Regions from separate parts of the Mixta mediterraneensis genome, predicted to be linked through region 4. Evidence: predicted binding sites of a transcription regulator. Region 4 holds the regulator's gene; each other region holds the start of a gene.
What was found. The regulator PurR, encoded in region 4, represses purine synthesis genes. The targets are predictions, from matches to a motif close to CANGCAAACGTTTGCNTG.
Positions count from the first base shown of each region.

Region 1: carA (glutamine-hydrolyzing carbamoyl-phosphate synthase small subunit) is a predicted target of PurR. The motif match lies at 4,224-4,241, and genes of this name have one in related genera.
Region 2: glyA (serine hydroxymethyltransferase) is a predicted target of PurR. The motif match lies at 3,016-3,033, and genes of this name have one in related genera.
Region 3: gcvT (glycine cleavage system aminomethyltransferase GcvT) is a predicted target of PurR. The motif match lies at 1,526-1,543, and genes of this name have one in related genera.

Region 1 covers NZ_JASUAZ010000015.1:26,220-31,318, reverse strand. The annotation lists gene carB (carbamoyl-phosphate synthase large subunit) at 1-2,840, opposite strand, end outside; gene carA (glutamine-hydrolyzing carbamoyl-phosphate synthase small subunit) at 2,854-4,002, opposite strand; gene dapB (4-hydroxy-tetrahydrodipicolinate reductase) at 4,472-5,099, opposite strand, start outside.
Region 2 covers NZ_JASUAZ010000002.1:75,399-80,497, reverse strand. The annotation lists gene csiE (stationary phase inducible protein CsiE) at 1-390, shown strand, start outside; gene QRY16_RS02175 (3-phenylpropionate MFS transporter) at 372-1,520, opposite strand; gene glyA (serine hydroxymethyltransferase) at 1,649-2,902, opposite strand; gene hmpA (NO-inducible flavohemoprotein) at 3,232-4,416, shown strand; gene glnB (nitrogen regulatory protein P-II) at 4,467-4,805, opposite strand; gene glrR (two-component system response regulator GlrR) at 4,904-5,099, opposite strand, start outside.
Region 3 covers NZ_JASUAZ010000003.1:55,263-60,361, forward strand. The annotation lists gene ubiI (FAD-dependent 2-octaprenylphenol hydroxylase) at 1-1,164, shown strand, start outside; gene gcvT (glycine cleavage system aminomethyltransferase GcvT) at 1,596-2,690, shown strand; gene gcvH (glycine cleavage system protein GcvH) at 2,713-3,099, shown strand; gene gcvP (aminomethyl-transferring glycine dehydrogenase) at 3,178-5,099, shown strand, end outside.
Region 4 covers NZ_JASUAZ010000010.1:111,118-116,216, forward strand. The annotation lists gene punC (purine nucleoside transporter PunC) at 1-156, opposite strand, end outside; gene punR (DNA-binding transcriptional activator PunR) at 264-1,169, shown strand; gene purR (HTH-type transcriptional repressor PurR) at 1,166-2,191, opposite strand; gene cydH (cytochrome bd-I oxidase subunit CydH) at 2,480-2,569, shown strand; gene QRY16_RS09220 (C40 family peptidase) at 2,650-3,420, opposite strand; gene QRY16_RS09225 (Grx4 family monothiol glutaredoxin) at 3,782-4,117, shown strand; gene rnt (ribonuclease T) at 4,156-4,824, opposite strand; partial or broken gene QRY16_RS09235 (VOC family protein) at 4,948-5,099, opposite strand, start outside.

The DNA.
Region 1 (5,099 bases), on a different contig from region 4:
AGCAGAGCGCGTCCGGTCTTTTTCATGTTGCTCTGCGCGCCCAGCATCGCTTTAGCGAAAGCTTCAGCGAAGGTACGCCCCACCCCCATCACTTCACCGGTAGAACGCATTTCCGGGCCGAGGATCGGGTCAACACCCTGGAATTTATTGAATGGCAGCACCACCTCTTTCACGGAGTAGTAAGGCGGAATCACCTCTTTAGTGACGCCCTGCTCCGCCAGCGTTTTGCCTGCCATTACGCGTGCCGCCACTTTTGCCAGCGGCACGCCGGTCGCTTTTGAAACAAACGGCACGGTACGTGCGGCACGTGGGTTCACTTCAATCAAATACACTTCGTTATCTTTTACGGCGAACTGTACGTTCATCAGGCCACGGACATTCAGCTCGAAAGCCAGTTTTTCAACCTGCTGACGCATGACATTTTGAATCTCCTGACTCAACGTATAAGCCGGCAGCGAACAGGCAGAATCACCGGAATGCACGCCCGCCTGCTCAATATGCTCCATTATGCCGCCAATTAACACGCGCTCGCCATCGCAAATCGCATCAACATCCACTTCTACTGCGTCATCAAGGAAGCGATCCAACAGTACCGGCGCATCATTGGAAACCGATACCGCGGTCTGGAAATAACGCTTCAGATCGATTTCGTCATATACGATTTCCATTGCCCGGCCACCCAATACATAGGAAGGGCGAACCACTAATGGATAACCGATACCGGCAGCTTTCTCGACAGCCTGCTCCAGCGTAGCCACGGTAGCGTTGGCGGGTTGTTTCAGATTCAGGCGCTCAACGGCCTGCTGGAAGCGTTCACGGTCTTCTGCGCGATCAATGGCATCCGGGCTGGTTCCGATTACCGGTACGCCTGCGGCTTCCAGCGCACGCGCCAGTTTCAGCGGAGTTTGGCCGCCATATTGTACGATAACGCCTTTCGGCTTCTCTATGCGGACGATTTCCAGCACATCTTCCAGCGTTACCGGCTCGAAGTACAGACGGTCTGAGGTATCGTAATCCGTCGATACGGTTTCCGGGTTACAGTTCACCATGATGGTTTCAAAACCATCTTCACGCAGAGCCAGCGCTGCATGAACGCAGCAGTAATCGAACTCAATACCCTGGCCTATACGGTTTGGACCGCCGCCCAGTACCATGATTTTGTCGCGGTCCTGAGTGGGGTTCGCTTCGCACTCTTCCTCATAGGTTGAGTACATATATGCCGTATCAGTTGAAAACTCTGCGGCACAGGTATCCACGCGCTTGTAAACCGGATGCAGATTAAACTGCTGACGTAACTTACGGATCTCGCTTTCAGCCACACCCGCTAAGGTGGCCAGACGCGCATCGGCAAAGCCTTTACGCTTTAACGCACGCAAAAAGTTTTCATTAAGGCTATTCACCCCTTCACGTGCAACCTGATCTTCCAGCCGCACCAACTTTTCAATCTGGACCAGGAACCAGCGGTCAATATTGGTCAGATTAAAGACGCCATCGACTGACATACCTGCCCGGAACGCATCGGCGATATACCAGATACGATCCGAACCCGCATCCTTCAACTCACGGCGGATGCGCGTTAAAGCTTCGGCGTCATCAAGGTTCACTTTCGGATCAAAGCCATGAGCGCCCACTTCCAGTCCGCGCAGCGCTTTCTGCATCGACTCCTGGAAAGTGCGGCCAATCGCCATGACTTCGCCAACCGACTTCATCTGAGTGGTCAGGCGATCGTTGGCTCCGGCAAATTTTTCGAAGTTGAAGCGTGGGATCTTGGTCACAACGTAATCGATAGACGGCTCAAACGAGGCTGGTGTCAGCCCCCCGGTGATGTCATTCATCAGTTCGTCGAGGGTGTAACCGACCGCCAGTTTGGCGGCCACTTTGGCAATCGGGAAGCCAGTGGCTTTTGATGCCAGCGCCGATGAGCGTGACACACGTGGGTTCATTTCGATGATAATCAAACGGCCATTTTTCGGATTCACCGAGAACTGCACGTTGGAGCCGCCCGTTTCTACCCCGATTTCACGCAGTACCGCCATTGAGGCGTTACGCATGATTTGGTATTCCTTGTCGGTCAGCGTCTGAGCGGGCGCTACGGTGATGGAGTCACCCGTATGAATCCCCATCGCATCAAAGTTTTCAATTGAGCAGACGATGATGCAGTTATCGTTTTTATCACGCACCACCTCCATCTCGTACTCTTTCCAGCCAATCAGTGATTCATCAATCAGCAGCTCATTAGTAGGCGACAGATCGAGGCCGCGCTCACAAATCTCTTCAAATTCTTCACGGTTGTAGGCAATGCCACCACCGGTGCCGCCCATGGTAAAAGAAGGACGAATGATGCATGGGAAGCCGACGTCTTCGGCCACCGCCAGCGCTTCTTCCATGGAGTGAGCGATACCCGAACGCGCGGTCTCCAGACCGATGCTTTTCATCGCGACATCGAAACGACGACGATCTTCAGCTTTATCAATGGCGTCAGCGGTCGCACCAATCATGGTCACGCCGAACTCTTCCAGCACGCCCTGACGTTCAAGTTCAAGGGCACAATTCAGTGCTGTCTGGCCGCCCATCGTGGGGAGCACCGCATCCGGGCGCTCTTTTTCAATGATTTTGCGTACCACTTCCCAGTGAATCGGCTCGATGTAAGTCGCATCCGCCATTTCCGGGTCGGTCATAATCGTCGCCGGATTGGAGTTTACCAGGATGACGCGGTAACCCTCTTCGCGCAGCGCTTTACATGCTTGCGCGCCGGAATAGTCAAATTCACAGGCCTGGCCAATCACAATCGGACCGGCGCCAAGAATCAGGATGGATTTTATGTCTGTACGTTTTGGCATGATTGGCTCCTGATTACTTCGCTTTCGAACGGAATGCGTCGATCAATTCAATAAAGTGATCAAACAACGGCGCTGCATCGTGCGGGCCTGGGCTGGCCTCTGGGTGTCCCTGAAAGCTGAACGCCGGTTTATCAGTACGATGGATACCCTGCACGGTTTGGTCAAACAGGGAGACATGCGTCACGCGCAGATTATCGGGTAAATTGGCTTCATCAACAGCGAAACCGTGGTTCTGTGCGGTAATCATTACGGTGTTGTTGTCGAAATCTTTAACCGGATGGTTACCGCCATGGTGACCCAGCTTCATCTTCACCGTTTTAGCGCCGCTTGCCAGCGCCAGCAGCTGATGGCCAAGACAGATACCGAAAACCGGAATATCCGTTTTCAGGAAAGCCTGGATAGCTTCAATAGCGTAATCACACGGCTCCGGATCGCCAGGGCCGTTGGAAAGGAAGATGCCATCCGGATTCAGTTTCAGCACCTCTTCCGCTGAAGTTTGTGCCGGAACAACGGTCAGGCGACAGCCGCGATCAACCAGCATGCGTAAGATGTTACGCTTGACGCCGTAATCAAAGGCAACCACATGATAAGGCAGCGATTCTGCTTTTTTCTGCTCTGGCAGGCCGTGGTTTAATGTCCAGCTGCCCTGCTGCCAGACATAACGCTCTTTGGTTGAGACTTCTTTCGCCAAATCCATCCCTTTCAGGCCTGGAAACGCCTGCGCTTTTTGCAGCGCCAGCGCGGCATCGGGGGTATCACCTGCGATGATGCAGCCATTCTGTGCGCCTTTTTCACGCAGCAAGCGGGTCAGCTTACGCGTATCAATATCAGCAATGGCCACAATATTGTTACGCTGCAAATAGGCAGATAAACCTTCTTCGCTACGGAAGTTACTGGTAATCAGCGGCAGATCGCGAATAACAAGCCCTTGAGCATGAATTTGACTGGATTCTTCGTCGGCGGCATTAGCACCAACATTGCCGATATGGGGATAAGTGAGAGTAACGATTTGGCGGGAATAGGAAGGATCAGTGAGGATTTCTTGATAACCAGTCATTGACGTGTTGAAAACGACTTCCCCCACTGCCGACCCCGTTGCCCCGATGGCCCGACCGTGGAATTGGGTTCCGTCTTCCAGAACCAAGAGCGCTGACTTAATCAAAACATCCTCCAGGGAATAAACAGTCACAATATATGCATATTAATTCATAATCGTTACCTGAATCAATGCAAAAACCGCCTGAACTATCGATTTTTGGCAAATTGCGCGCATTCTAATGATCGCCCTCTGGCTTGTCTACCCTAAGGCAAAATTTTTTTGTTATTTTCAGGCTTCTGATGGTTAAAACGGGGATAAGCGGCAAAAAGAGGGGAAAACTCGGAGAAATAACCGTTTGCCAGTCGGCATAAACAAGAAAACGGATCTTTCGCATCATTATTTTTGACCATTTGGTCAAAAATAACAGTTTAAACTGAAAAAATCAGGGCTATACTCTATAAAATAGCAATCTAAGCATTATTTCATCGCCAGATAGCCATTTTAAGATAAAATTAAGGGTAATGATAACATTACCCTTTTTCAATCAAGCAATTAATGATTGAAACAACCACATCACGATGGTACACAACACTCACAACATCGATAAATCCAGCACATCCCGCATATCGTAAAGTCCGGATTTTTTGTCTTTTAGCCAAAATGCAGCTTTAACCGCGCCTTTTGCAAAGGTCATCCGGCTTGAAGCCTTATGGGTAATCTCAACACGCTCGCCAATATCTGCAAATATCGCCGTATGTTCACCGACAATATCCCCCGCCCGGACAGTGGCGAACCCGATAGTTTGCGGTTTACGCTCACCGGTATGCCCTTCACGTGCGTATACTGCGTGTTCCGCAAGATCCCACTCCATTGCGTCAGCAATGGCTTCGCCCATCGCTAATGCCGTTCCTGATGGCGCATCAACTTTGTGGCGATGATGCGCTTCAACAATTTCAATATCCGCATAATCACCCATAACGCTGGCCGCTTTCTCAAGCAGTTTTAATACCAGATTGACGCCGACGCTAAAGTTAGCGGCAAACACGATACCAATCTCTTCAGCGGCGGCGCGGATGGCTGCTTTGCCCGCGTCATCAAAACCGGTAGTGCCGATTACCATCGCTTTTTTATGCTCACGGCAAACTGCCATATACGCCAGCGTTCCTTCCGGGCGAGTGAAGTCAACGAGCACGTCAAAATCATCAATCACACTAAGCAGA
Region 2 (5,099 bases), on a different contig from region 4:
CGTACTACTCAGCAGGCGTTAACCGTTTTTGAAAGTGATTACGAGGTTGAATTTAGCCCCGAAGAAGTCAGCTTGATCACGGTAATTTTTGGTGCCTGGCTGATGCAGGGAAACGCGTTACAGGAAAAACAGGTACTGCTACTGACGGGTGAAAATAGCGCGCTAGAGCAGGAAGTTGAGCAGCAGATCCGTGAGATCACACTGCTGCCGATCAATATAAAGTACCAGGAAATGAATGATTTTCAGCATAATGGTGCACCACGTGAAATAGACCTGGTGATTTCCCCTTACGCCGCCTCGCTGCCGCTGTTTTCGCCGCCGCTGATTCACGCTGAGCTGCCGCTGACAGCACATCAGCAGCAGCGAATTCGTTATTTACTGGAATCGTAACCTGGACGCAAAAAAAGCGCAGGTAACGCTATCAGCGCCATAACCCAGAACACATAGCCTTGCAGATGGGTGAACAGCACGCCACAAATCATGGTCACAATGGCAATGCCACCCCCCATCGCCAGCGCGGAATAAAGCGATTGCAGACGAATCACGTCTGTACCTTTGCGTGCGGCGATAAAACGCATCGCTGCCAGATGACAAACGGTAAAGCTACCGCAATGAAGAATCTGCGCCACAATCAGCAGCGGCAGTGCCGTACTGGCACCCAGCAGTCCCCAACGGAGCAGCGAGCAAATCGCGGATAACAGCAGCAAATCGCGGGACGACCAGCGTTTAAACAGGACGTGGCTCCAGGCGAAAATAACGATCTCTGCCACCACGCCGAGTGACCATAAATATCCCACCACGGAGGCTGAGTAGCCGCTCTCTTGCCACCAAATAGCGCTAAAGCCGTAATAAGCGGCATGCGCGCCCTGTAACAGCGTGACGCATAACATAAAGCGCCAAACTGCGCGCGCTTGCAATAACACGCGCCAGGCGTCCCATCCGCCATCGGCTGCGCCCTGTCGTTCGCTACCCTGCGGTTGTGTGGCTGGCGAAAGCATCATTCCTGCCAGCATGCTAATCGCGCCAATTGTTAACAACGCCAGAATAGCCTGCGATGAATACGCGTTAACCAGCATGCCGGTTAACGCCGAGCTGATAACAAACGCCAGCGATCCCCAGAGTCGCACCGGACCATAAGCCAGACCAATTTGCTGTGTCCAGGTTGCCGCAAGCGCATCGCTAAGCGGCACCAGTGGCGAGAAAAACAGATTGAAACCCACCATCAGCAGCAGTAGCCACAGCCATTGCTGCCCTATCCAGTAACCGACAGCGAACAGACACGTCATTAACGCCAGCGCACGCAATGCGGTAATCAGTTGAGACGGATTGCGAACTTGCGAAGCGATCAACAGGCTGCCAACAAAACGCGCAACCATGCCGCAGCCGAGCAGCAAACCGATTTTTTCAGCCTCCAGGCCAACGCCTTTTAGCCACACGCCCCAGAAAGGCAGGTAAATGCCATAACAAAAAAAGTAGGTGAAATAACTTAATCCGAGCCATTTGGCGGAGCCGATTTCCATATTCCTTCCAGCAAGAGTGCGTCATTGCAGCAAGCATAGCCACGGCCTGGCAGCGCAATAGAATGTACAGCAGTAAAAAAGGATGGCTTTCGCCATCCTTTTGTCTGTTTTGCTCAGCGGGTAATCGCTTATGCGTAAACCGGCAACCGGCTGCAGACATCCAGCACTTTCTGCTTAACGCGTTCAATGGTCGCTTCGTCGTTGATATTATCCAATACGTCAGCAATCCAGCCAGCCAGTTCGCGCACTTCTGCTTCTTTAAAACCACGGCGTGTCACTGCCGGCGTACCGATACGTACTCCTGACGTGACAAATGGGCTCTTCGGATCGTTAGGTACACTGTTTTTGTTCACGGTAATGTTAGCGCGACCCAGCGCGGCATCCGCTTCTTTACCGGTCAGGTTTTTGCTCACCAGATCAATCAGGAACAGATGGTTGTGAGTACCACCGGAAACGATGTTGTAGCCACGTTCAATCAGCACTTCCACCATCGCTTTTGCATTTTTCGCGACTTGCTGCTGGTAAGTTTTGAACTCAGGTTCCATTGCTTCTTTGAATGCCACCGCTTTACCTGCAATAACGTGCATCAGTGGACCACCCTGCCCTCCAGGAAAGACTGCGGAGTTCAGTTTTTTATACAGATCTTCATCGCCGCCTTTAGCGAGGATCAGACCGCCACGCGGACCCGCCAAGGTTTTGTGCGTCGTTGAAGTAACGATATGAGCGTGTGGAACCGGCGTTGGGTAAACATCAGCAGCAATCAGACCCGCCACGTGCGCCATATCAACAAACAGATAAGCGCCAACACTGTCTGCGATTTCACGCATTTTTGCCCAGTCGCAGATACCAGAATAAGCAGAGAAACCGCCCACAATCATTTTTGGCTTATGGGTTTTCGCCAGTTCAGCCAGTTCGTCGTAATCAATCTTGCCGGTTTCATCGATGCCGTAAGGCACCACATTGTACAGTTTACCGGACAGGTTTACCGGTGAGCCGTGCGTCAGGTGACCACCGTGTGCCAGGTTCATACCCAGAATGGTGTCGCCGGGTTGCAGCAGCGCAGTGTAAACCGCGAAATTAGCCTGAGAACCGGAATGCGGTTGCACGTTCGCGTAATCAGCGCCAAACAACGCTTTTGCCCGATCAATCGCTAATTGCTCAACGATGTCAACATATTCGCAGCCGCCATAATAACGTTTACCAGGATAGCCTTCCGCATATTTGTTGGTGAGCTGCGAGCCTTGCGCCTGCATAACACGCGGGCTGGTGTAGTTTTCAGAAGCAATCAATTCAATATGCTCTTCCTGACGCACCTTTTCTTGCTCCATCGCCTGCCACAACTCGGCATCATAATCGGCAATGTTCATATCACGCTTTAGCATCCGCATCTCCTGACTCAGCTATCTTTTTAACGGCAGTTTAAGCCCCCGCAAGGGGCGAAGGCCCACAGTGTAAACCGTTTTAATGGGTGAAGGTAGCGTGAATCCCCTCTTTTTACGCAAACGATTGGCCCCTTTCTGCTAAAGGATTTTAACGCTGTTTTGCAAGCCCAGCGCGACACAATTTTTATTCAGGTTTGGTGGAAAACTTTTCATTTTGCACCGAAAAGTTGCCACTCTATTACCCTGAAAAAAGAGCGGGTTATTTACAAACCGAGGTCATATCATTAAGATGCATTTAAAATGCAACTTATAAACACGAGGTCCTTTTTATGCTTGATGCACAAACTATCGCTACTGTGAAAGCCAGCCTTCCTGCCGTTGCGGCCTGTGGTCCAAAGCTTACCGCGCATTTTTATGATCGCATGCTGTCACATCATCCCGAACTGAAAAACGTCTTTAATATAAATAACCAGCGCAACGGCGCTCAGCGTGAAGCGTTGTTCAATGCGATTTGTGCTTATGGTGCAAATCTGGAAAACCTTGCCGCGCTGCTGCCAGCGGTGGAAAAGATTGCGCAAAAACACACCGGTCTGAATATTCAGCCCGAACAATACGCTATTGTGGGCGAGCATTTACTGGCGTCGATTAAAGAATTGTTAAATCCCGGTGATGAAGTCCTGGCGGCATGGGGACGTGCTTACGGCGTACTGGCACAGGTGTTTATCCAGCGCGAAGAAGCCATTTATCAGGATTCAGAACAACAACGTGGTGGCTGGCGGGGAACGCGTGCGTTTCGCATTAGCGCCATTGAGGAGCAAAGTTCGGTAATTAAAAGCATCACACTCACGCCCGTTGACGGCGGCGCGGTGGCTGCCTTCCAGCCAGGGCAATATCTCACCGTCTACCTGCATCCCGCTTCGTTTGAGTACCAGCAAATTCGCCAATATTCAATTACCAACAGCAGCAACGGCAAGGATTATCGCATTGCGGTAAAACGCGAAGCACAAGGCACTGTCTCTGGCTATCTGCATCGGTACGCCGTCGTCGGCGACGAGATTCAGCTGGCCCCCCCACATGGCGACTTCTTTATGCAAGTGACGCCTGAGACGCCAGTTGCACTTATCTCTGCCGGTGTTGGACAAACGCCCCTGCTGGCAATGTTACATGCTTTGGCAGAACAACAGCATGCCGCCCCGGTTAGCTGGTTACACGCGGCTGAAAATGGTGAACAGCATGCTTTTTCTGCGGAAGTCACCGCGACGGGTGGGTGTCTGAATGATTTTGAACAGCAGGTCTGGTATCGCCAGCCAACAGAACAGGACGCCGGGCGTTTTACCGCACAAGGCTTGATGAATTTAACTACGCTGCCAGCACGTCTGCAGGATGTAAACACCCACTTCTATCTTTGCGGTCCGCTGGGCTTTATGCAGTTCGCAGGCGGCCAGTTACGGGATGCGGGTGTGGACCTGGCGCGCATTCATTATGAAGTTTTTGGACCATACAAAGTACTGTAATAAAAAAAACCGCAGCGGTAACCGTTGCGGTTTTTCTATTGAATGCGGGGTTAAATCGCCTCTTCGTCTTCTTCGCCGGTACGAATACGCACCACGCGCGCCACGTCAAAGACAAAGATTTTACCGTCACCAATCTTGCCGGTCTGTGCGGTTTTCATGATGGTTTCCACACAGGTATCAACAATATCATCGCCCACCACCATTTCAATTTTCACTTTTGGCAGGAAATCGACCATATATTCCGCACCGCGATACAGTTCGGTATGGCCTTTCTGACGACCAAAGCCTTTAACTTCGCTCACGGTCATCCCGGTAATGCCTACTTCGGCTAAGGCTTCACGCACATCATCGAGCTTGAACGGTTTGATAATTGCATCGATCTTTTTCATGTCAGACCCTTTTCTCTTTCCCTCCGTGGTCGGAAGGGTGTCTCAAGTATAAATGTTCCTGGCGGCGTCGCAGGCTTATCGCGCCTCGCGGCAGAAAACTACTCTTTAAAATCGCTGGCGTCCAGTTCGTGACGAGACAGCAGCCTATAAAACTCAGTACGATTACGTCCAGCCAGGCGTGCCGCATTGGTGACGTTGCCTTTGGTCATCTGTAGCAATTTGCGCAGGTAATTAAGTTCAAACTGATTACGCGCCTCGACAAAGGTTGGCAGCGCACTGTTCTCCCCCGTCAAC
Region 3 (5,099 bases), on a different contig from region 4:
GTGGGTCTGGCGGTTGCCTGTGGCTTGCAGGGCAGCGGGCTGCGTGTTGCCGTGCTGGAAAAAGCGGCTGAACCACAATTTGATGCCAACGCATCGCCGTCTATCCGCGTATCAGCGATTAACGCCGCCAGCGAGCGTCTGCTGCAAAAGCTGGACGTCTGGTCGACTATTCTGTCGCTGCGTGCCAGCGCTTATCATGGTATGGAAGTGTGGGATCAGGACAGCTTCGGTTCCATCTCTTTCGATGATGAGCAACAGGGCTTGTCGCACCTGGGCCATATTATTGAGAATCCCGTCATCCACAGTGCGCTGTGGCAGCGCGCCGCTGTTTGCAGTGACGTGACTTTAATGGCGCCATCGCAGCTACAGCAGGTAGCATTTGGCGATAACGAAGCCTTTATCACCTTGCAGGACGGCAGCATGTTAAGTGCACGCCTGCTTATTGCCGCCGACGGCGCGAATTCATGGCTGCGAAATAAAGCCGATATTCCCGTGACCTTCTGGGATTATGATCATCATGCGCTGGTTGCCAATATTCGCACCGATTTACCGCATGATGCCGTCGCCCGGCAGGTATTTCATGGTGATGGCATCCTGGCGTTTTTGCCCATGCAGGACCCACATCTTTGCTCAATTGTCTGGTCGCTATCACCGCAGGAATCAAGCCGCCTGGAAACCATGCCCGCAGCGCTGTTTAATCAACAGCTGGCGGTCGCGTTTGATATGCGCCTTGGTCAGTGCCATCTGGAAAGCGAGCGTAAATCGTTCCCGCTTACGGCGCGTTATGCCCGCAATTTCGCTGCCCACAGGCTGGCACTGGTTGGCGATGCCGCTCACACTATTCATCCACTGGCAGGTCAGGGGGTTAATCTTGGCTTTATGGATGCAGCAGAATTAATTGGCGAAATTCGTCGTCTGCAACAGGACGGTAAAGATATAGGACAGCACCTGTATCTGCGTCGGTATGAACGCAGCCGTAAACACAGCGCGGCGCTGATGCTGGCGGGCATGCAAAGCTTTCGTGAAATATTTGCGGGCCATCATCCCGCGAAAAAACTGCTAAGAGATGTCGGGCTTAAGCTGGCAGACACGCTGCCAGGCGTAAAGCCTGTGATGTTAAAGCAGGCGATGGGCTTGAATGATATGCCTGACTGGCTACGCTAATCAACGTGCTTCAGAAACCAGCATTTTTGCTGGTTTTTTTATGTCTGCTTTTCGGTTGCACAATAAAAAGGCGGAGGTGCCCTTTCATTGTGCCTCGTTTGATTTATTCTAATTTTGCGCCCACATTCGCGTTACTTTTATTTATCTGAAATCGTTTTTGCCAAAGTGTTTTTTTTACATCCTGCGTAGCATTCCGCATAAATTTGCTGTGAATAAATAATATCGCTGTATTTATTGTGTAATAAATCACAAAAACATGGTTTTTTATCCTGCCTGCAATCGAAGTTGGCTACGCTATGCGTCGCGTTTCGACCCCGTTCTGCTTATGGTTAATCGCTACATTCGGTGGTAACGTCAGCGCAAAGAGAACGTTTGCGTCGGCTCGGAATGTGACGCTCGTTGTACCTCACTCGCTTCTGTACAGGATGATTATGACTCAGCAAACGCCTTTGTTTGAACAGCATCAGCTCTGTAGTGCCCGCATGGTGGATTTTCATGGCTGGATGATGCCGCTGCATTACGGTTCCCAGATAGATGAACATCATGCGGTGCGCAATGACGCCGGCATGTTTGATGTCTCTCATATGACTATCGTTGATCTGAAAGGCCCACGAACCCGTGAGTTTCTTCGTTACCTGCTGGCTAATGACGTCGCGAAGCTCACCCAGCCTGGTAAAGCGCTTTATACCGGCATGCTGAACGCATCAGGTGGTGTCATTGACGATTTGATTGTTTACTTTATGAACGAAGATTTCTTCCGCCTGGTGGTGAACTCAGCCACGCGTGAGAAAGATCTCGCGTGGATCGGTGAACATGCACAAGCCTATGGCATTTCGCTGACCGAGCGCGACGATCTGGCACTGATTGCCGTTCAGGGGCCGCAGGCACAGCAGAAAGTGCAGACCCTGCTCAGCGCCGAACAGCGTCAGGCGGTGGAGGGAATGAAGCCATTCTTTGGTGTACAGGCGGATGATCTTTTTATCGCGACTACCGGTTATACCGGCGAAGCCGGATATGAAATCGCCTTACCTGCGGGCAAAGCGGCGGAGTTCTGGCAGCGCCTGGTGGCGGCAGGTGTTAAGCCTGCGGGCCTGGGCGCACGTGACACGCTGCGTCTGGAAGCGGGTATGAATTTATACGACCAGGAGATGGATGAAGGTGTTTCGCCACTGGCGGCCAACATGGGCTGGACCATCAGCTGGGAACCCAGCGATCGCCAGTTTATTGGTCGCGAAGCGCTGGAAACACAGCGCGAGCAGGGCACTGAAAAGCTGGTTGGCCTGGTAATGACCGAAAAAGGGGTATTGCGTAACGGGTTGACTGTGCGCTTTACCGATGAACACGGTCAGCCACAACAAGGCATTATTACCAGTGGCTCCTTCTCACCAACGTTGGGTTACAGCATTGCCTTAGCGCGTGTTCCGGCCAGCGTTGGCACCAGAGCGGTAGTAGAAATTCGTAACCGTGAAATGCCGGTAAACGTCACCAAACCCATTTTTGTTCGCGCCGGTAAGCCGGTCCAGTAACTTTATTCAGGAGAGAATGGCGATGAGCAATGTGCCAAATGAGTTGAAGTATCGTGAAAGCCATGAGTGGGTGCGTAAGAATGCTGATGGCTCTTACACCGTAGGGATTACCGAACATGCGCAGGAATTGCTGGGCGATATGGTGTTTGTCGATCTGCCTGACGTTGGCGCAACTTTTGCGGCTGGTGAAGAGTGCGCCGTCGCGGAATCTGTAAAAGCGGCTTCGGACATCTACGCGCCAGTCAGTGGTGAGATTGTTGCTGTTAACGAAGCCCTGGGCGATTCACCGGAAACGGTTAATAACGATCCCTATCAAGAGGGTTGGCTGTTTCAAATTAAAGCCAGTGATGAGTCAGAGTTCGACTCGTTGCTGGATGCGGATGCCTATAAAGCGTCTATTGACGAATAATCGTTACGCGGCCTCACAGAGAGGCCGCACCTGTTGTTGCTTCCTTAGTTTCCCAGCCCGATTCAGGATTTACTGCTAATGAACCAGACTCTCAGCCAGCTTGAACACAACGGCGCATTTATTGAGCGCCATATCGGTCCTTCGCCAGAGCAACAAGCGGCCATGCTTGATGCTGTCGGTGCCAGTTCGCTGGAGGCGTTGATCGGCTCTGTCGTCCCTGCGGATATTCAGCTACCTGGCCCGCCAGCCGTAGGAGAGGCCGCTACCGAGCAGCAGGCACTGGCAGAACTGAAAGCCATTGCCAGCCAGAATCTGCGTTATAAATCCTGGATCGGTATGGGTTACAGCGCGGTGATTACGCCACCCGTTATTCTGCGTAATATGCTGGAAAATCCGGGCTGGTACACGGCCTACACGCCTTATCAGCCAGAAGTTTCACAGGGCCGCCTTGAAGCGCTGTTAAATTTCCAGCAGGTCACTATTGATCTGACTGGCATGGATGTGGCGTCCGCATCATTACTGGACGAAGCCACCGCCGCTGCCGAAGCGATGGCGATGGCGATGGCGAAGCGTATCAGCAAGCTAAAAACGGCCAATAAATTCTTCATCGCCCAGGATATTCATCCGCAAACGCTGGACGTAGTACGAACCCGCGCAGAGACCTTTGGTTTCGAGTTGATTATCGATCACGCTGACAACGTGCTGGATCACGCTGATCTGTTTGGCGTGCTGCTACAACAGGTTGGCACTACCGGCGAAGCGCATGATTACAGCAAGCTGATTACCGAGCTGAAAGCGCGCAAAGTGATCGTCAGCGTCGCGGCTGATTTTATGTCGTTAGTCATGCTGGAAGCACCGGGCAGGCAGGGCGCCGATATTGTCTTTGGATCAGCGCAGCGTTTCGGCGTGCCGATGGGCTACGGTGGGCCTCACGCCGCATTCTTTGCCAGCCGTGATGAGCATAAACGTTCCATGCCAGGTCGCATTATCGGCGTTTCTCGTGATGCGGCAGGTAATACCGCGCTGCGTATGGCGATGCAAACCCGTGAGCAACATATCCGTCGTGAGAAAGCTAACTCCAATATCTGTACTTCACAGGTGTTGCTGGCCAACATCGCCGGTTTGTATGCTGTTTTTCACGGCCCGGCGGGTCTGAAGCGCATTGCGTCACGCATTCACCGCTTTACCAATATTCTGGCTGCGGGTCTGCAAAACGGCGGCCTGCAGCTGCGTCATAACCACTGGTTTGACACGCTGACGGTGGAAGTTGCGGATAAAGCTGGCGTGCTGAGCCGTGCAATCAGCTTTGGTGTGAACCTGCGTAGCGACATCCATAACGCCGTGGGCATTACGCTGGACGAAACTACGTGTCGCGAAGATGTCAGCGCGCTGTTTGCGATTCTGCTGGGCGATGCACACGGTCAGGACATTGATAAACTTGACAGCGAAGTCGCCGCTGACAGCCAGTCGATTCCGGCAGGGCTGCAGCGTCAAAGCGATCTTCTGACTCATCCGGTGTTTAACCGTCATCACAGTGAAACTGAAATGATGCGTTACATGCACAGCCTGGAGAAAAAGGATCTGGCGCTAAACCAGGCAATGATTCCACTGGGCTCCTGTACCATGAAACTCAACGCCGCAGCAGAAATGATCCCCATCACCTGGCCTGAATTCGCTGAACTCCATCCTTTCTGCCCGGCAGAGCAGGCGGCAGGGTATCTGCAGATGATTGGGCAGCTGTCACAATGGCTGGTGCAATTAACCGGTTATGATGCGCTGTGCATGCAGCCAAACTCCGGCGCGCAGGGTGAATATGCCGGCCTGCTGGCCATCCGCCGTTATCACGAAAGCCGTAGCGAAGGACATCGTCATTTATGCCTGATCCCCAGCTCCGCCCACGGTACTAACCCCGCTTCTGCGCAAATGGCGGGTATGGACGTGGTAGTCGTCGCCTGCGATAAACAGGGCAACATTGATTTAGGCGATCTGCGGGAAAAAGC
Region 4 (5,099 bases):
CGCAAGGAATAAGCTCATACTGGCGCTAATGATGCCAGGCGAGGTAGCAAAGGTTTGCTGCATCACGCCGAAAGCGGGAAGGTACATATCGGTTGCCAGAAAGCCCAGCATGCTGAGTAAGGCGAGGTAAGGGATAAATCCTTTATTTGATAACATCTGATTCTCATTTTTGCAGAGTGAACGCGGCAGAGTGTAGAAGGTGCATTAAACGCTGTGAAACGCTAATATTTGTCTTAACCTGTTAAAATTTTTGAAGGCAGATTATGTGGTCCGAATATGCGCTTGAAGTCGTGGACGCGGTAGCACGGGGCAGGAGTTTTAGCGCCGCTGCGCAAGAGCTACATCGTGTACCTTCTGCCATTAGCTATACGGTACGCCAGCTTGAAACCTGGCTGGCGGTGCCGTTATTCGAACGTCATCATCGTGAAGTGGTTTTAACGCCAGCCGGTGAACATTTTGTCCGGGAAGGGCGAAGTGTTATCAAAAAAATGCTTGCGACCCGGCGTCAATGTCAGCAGCTGGCAAATGGCTGGCGGGGCCAGTTAAGCATTGCGATTGATTGCATTGTAAAACCTGAGCGAACGCGACAACTGGTGAAAGATTTTTACCGCCATTTCCCCGATATGGAACTGATCATCAGTTATGAAGTATTCAATGGGGTATGGGACGCCTTAGCAGATAGCCGCGTCGACGTGGCGATTGGCGCTACGCAGGCCATTCCCGTGGGAGGACGTTTCGCCTTTCAGGATATGGGCGCAATTAACTGGCGCTGCGTGGTTCAGCGCGATCACCCTTTAACGCTCGCCAGTGAGCTGGATGATGATACGTTGCGTAGCTGGCCGTCACTTGTCCTGGAAGATACGTCGCGCGCGCTGCCGCGGCGTATGACCTGGACGCTAGATAATCAGCGTCGGGTGGTGGTGCCGGAATGGCAAACCGGGCTGGATTGTGTATTGGCAGGTTTATGTGTAGCGATGGTGCCAGGGCATCTGGCTCGTCCACTACTTGACGCCGGTAAGCTTGTCGAGCTAACGCTACCGATGGCTTTTCCAGAGAGTCCGTGCTGCGTGAGTTGGGCAGAAGATCGCGCATCACCGGCGCTGGGTTGGTTGCTCAGCTATTTAGGTGATGCGCAAACACTTAATCAGGAATGGTTAAGCGAGAATTAACGGCGATAATCGCGAAAAGGGCCGTAGCCTACCGAGCGGCGTTCAATCAGTGTCGGATGGACTTCAATGGTTTGTGACTCTTCGCGTTTGCTGGTAATACGATCCAACAACATTTCCAGCGCTTTTTCACCTAGCTGCGCCTTGGGTTGGTGTACGGTAGTTAACGCCGGGGTGAAGTAGCGCGCGTTGCGTACGTTGTCATAGCCGATAACGGAAATGTCCTGCGGTACGCGCAGGCCCATTTCATCTGCTGCGCAAATGGCCCCCATCGCCATTATATCGCCGCCACAAAATACGGCTGTCGGGCGTTGTTTTTGCGAGAGAATCTGCTGCATGGCCTGATAACCTGATTCGGGTTCAAAATCTCCCTGGACTATCCACTCAGCACGCGGTTGGATGTTGGCTTCCTGAAGGGCTTTTAAGAAGCCTGCATGACGCCCACCGCCGGTATTACGTTCTAACTGTCCGGGAATCGCTCCAATATCGCGATGGCCGCGTTCAATCAAATAGCGCCCGGCAAGATAGCCGCCCTGGAAAGCGTTATCCAACACGGTATCGGTAAAGTCAGCGCGTGATTCGCCCCAGTCCATGACCACCATGGGAATATTTCGATTCTCTTCCAGCATCTTCAACAGATCGTCTGGATATTCGGAACACATCACTAATAAACCATCGACGCGCTTTTGCGCCATCATTGATAAATAAGCACGCTGCTTATGCAAGCCATTGTGTGCGTTACCTAAAATCAGGGTGTAACCTTTCTCAAAACAGTGATTTTCAATGGCTTCAATAATTTCTGCGAAGTAAGGCGCCTCGCTGGAAGTCGCAAGCAATCCCAGCGTTTTGGTGTGATTAACTTTCAGACTACGCGCCACAGCGCTTGGCGAATAGTGCAGCTCCTTGATGGCTTGCCAGACGGTATTGCGCGTTTCTTCTGCCACAAAACGCGTTTTATTGATGACGTGTGAGACGGTGGTGGTCGATACTCCCGCTCGTTTCGCCACATCTTTAATTGTTGCCATGAAAAAGAGACTCCTGAACTTATCTTAACCTATTGATAAGTATCATGTTAAACGATTGCGTCGGCTGAGGTTTTTGCCCACCAAAATGCAATTTTTTTGCCTGTGATCTGGCGTCTGGATAGGTAAAAATGCCAAAAAAGACGGTGAACGGAACCGACGTTGCGCATGTTGCGCATGTTGCGCAACAAAAACAGGATTCTAACAAGGCTGAGCGGATAAAACGAGATTTTTACCGGACCTTATGGGAAAATGCAGTATCCCTACAATCTGTGTGGCTAAGGAGAGGTGATGAGTACCGATATAAAACTGGCGTTGATGACGAGCGGCGCAGCGCTGCTAATGATTCTGGCATTTAGCTTTACCGCCATTCTGCACTAATACAAAAGCCGGATAACGGAGCGTCTGCCTGGGAGGGCCACTCTGTCATCCGGCTTCTTCTGCCTGCGAAGGCAAATACCTCAGCGAATGGTTTTTGGCGTCATCATACGACGCGCACCAATATAGTGCCGCTGCCAGTAATCTTCACCCAATGCGCTAATCTGTATGTCTTTGCCGGTGCGCGGCGACTGAATAAATTTACCGTTGCCTAAATAGACGCCAACGTGATCGGCGGTGCCGCGTCCGTTAATACGGAAAAAGACCAGATCACCTTTCTCCAGCAATTCGCGCTTAACCGGTGCTGCATCACGCAGATGATACATTTCGTTCGCGGTACGGGGAATTTTGAACTTCAGTAAATCTTTGTAGGCGTACCAGACTAAGCCGCTGCAATCAAAGCCGGTATGCGGCGATACGCCACCCCATTGATACGGTTTACCCAGCTGTCCCATTAATTTCGCCATCGCGGTTGCGCGCGCTTTTTGATAACGCTGACGGTGAGATTTGCTCATTCTGAGGGTGCTGATGTCATTAATTTCATTCACGATTTTCGTTGATCGAGATTGACCGTGACGCTTGCTGGAAAGTTTATGCGTATTTTTTTGAGTGGCGGCGTTAACTGCGGCTACGGCCGCTCGCTTTTTTTTCAGTTTAAGTTTCTGAACGGTAACCTGGCGAGATTTCTTCACGGTACTTTTCACCGGACGACGCTTGCGCCGCTCGTCTTCACGCGCACTTTTTTTCTCTGCTTTATGCTGACTGGCATTAACCGGCATCTGCGGGGAAGCAGAGGCGACGTTAAAAAACAGTTGGGCAAAAGCCAGGATGAAAAGCGTAATCAGTAAACGCATAGTCCGGTTATAAGTTGTGCTGTCAGGTTAAAAAGGCCATAACAGAGTTAGAAAATTCTGATCCGCGATCAGGGCCGAAGCAATTTTAGACCAGTTTTTTTTAAAAAAGTAAGTCCTTTTTCTATTAATCTGTTCGCCGCGTTAATTTGGGGTTAAAATGTGCAATTTCAGTGGTTTATATCAGCGAAATTATTGCTAATTATTAATGTATCCATGCCAGTCTGTGAAACAGAGAATTATCGCTGACTAAACGAAGCAACCTGCGTGGCGATTTAACCTCAGCGGCTGCAAAATCCCGTTTTCAGTCCGGGGACGAAGTCGCTACAATAAACAAACACGAAATGACGAATTAAGGAAGGCAATTATGAGTACTGTAGAAAAAATTCAGCGCCAGATCGCAGAAAACCCGATCCTGCTGTATATGAAAGGTTCGCCGAAACTGCCGAGCTGTGGTTTCTCTGCTCAGGCGGTGCAGGCGCTGTCAGCCTGCGGTGAGCGTTTCGCTTACGTGGATATTCTGCAGAATCCAGACATTCGTGCGGAACTGCCGAAATACGCGAACTGGCCAACTTTCCCACAGCTGTGGATTGATGGCGAGCTGGTCGGCGGTTGTGACATTATTGTTGAGATGTTCCAGCGTGGCGAACTGCAATCGCTAATCAAAGAAACCGCTGAGAAGTTTAAAGAAGCGGAATAATACGAAAGGCCGACCACAGTCGGCCTTTTTACTGTCAGCTAGTCAGCGGTGTTCTCTGCCACATCTCCTTGCGCAAACGGCAAAGGCCATCCGCCAAGCCGCTTCCAGCGATTAACCAGTTCACAAAACAGCGTCGCGGTTTGTTCGGTATCATAGAGCGCAGAATGCGCCTGGGTACTGTCAAAATCCATGCCTGCCGCTTTACACGCTTTCGCTAATACCGTTTGACCTAAGACTAATCCGCTTAACGCAGCGGTATCAAAAGTAGCAAAAGGATGGAAAGGGTTGCGCTTCAGACTCGCTCGCCCGGCGGCGGCGTTCATAAAGTTGAGGTCAAAGGTTGCATTATGCGCCACCATAATGGCGCGATTGCAGCCGGTATCTTTGATACCTTTTCGCACCATTTTAAAAATGGCATGCAGTGCGTCATATTCGTTAACGGCACCACGCAGAGGATTGTGCGGGTCAATGCCGGTAAACGCTAACGCCTCGGGATGTAATAACGCCCCTTTAAAAGGTTCAACGTGGAAATGCATTGTCTGGTCGAGGTGGATCCAGCCATCTTCATCCATTTTCAGCGTCGTTGCGGCAATCTCCAGTAGCGCATCGGTTTGTGCGTTGAAGCCAGCAGTTTCAACATCGATCACTACCGGATAAAAGCCACGGAAGCGTTGGTTGAGCGCGTTTAGGGAATTCGATTCAGACATCAGGATCTCATTGCAGAAAAAGGGCAGCGCGCATTATGGCAAAAAACAGCGTTGGGTGCAGCAGGTCACCAGAGGAAGGAGAGAACGTCAGCCTGCCGGAAATGACAGGCTGAATCGTCAGGCTTAGTTGCCGAGACCGTGACCGGCATGTTTGTTTTCAATCAATTCGATCTTGTAACCATCCGGATCTTCAACGAAGGCGATAATGGTAGAACCGCCTTTTACCGGGCCCGCTTCACGAGTCACTTTTCCACCATCATTGCGAATGCGATCGC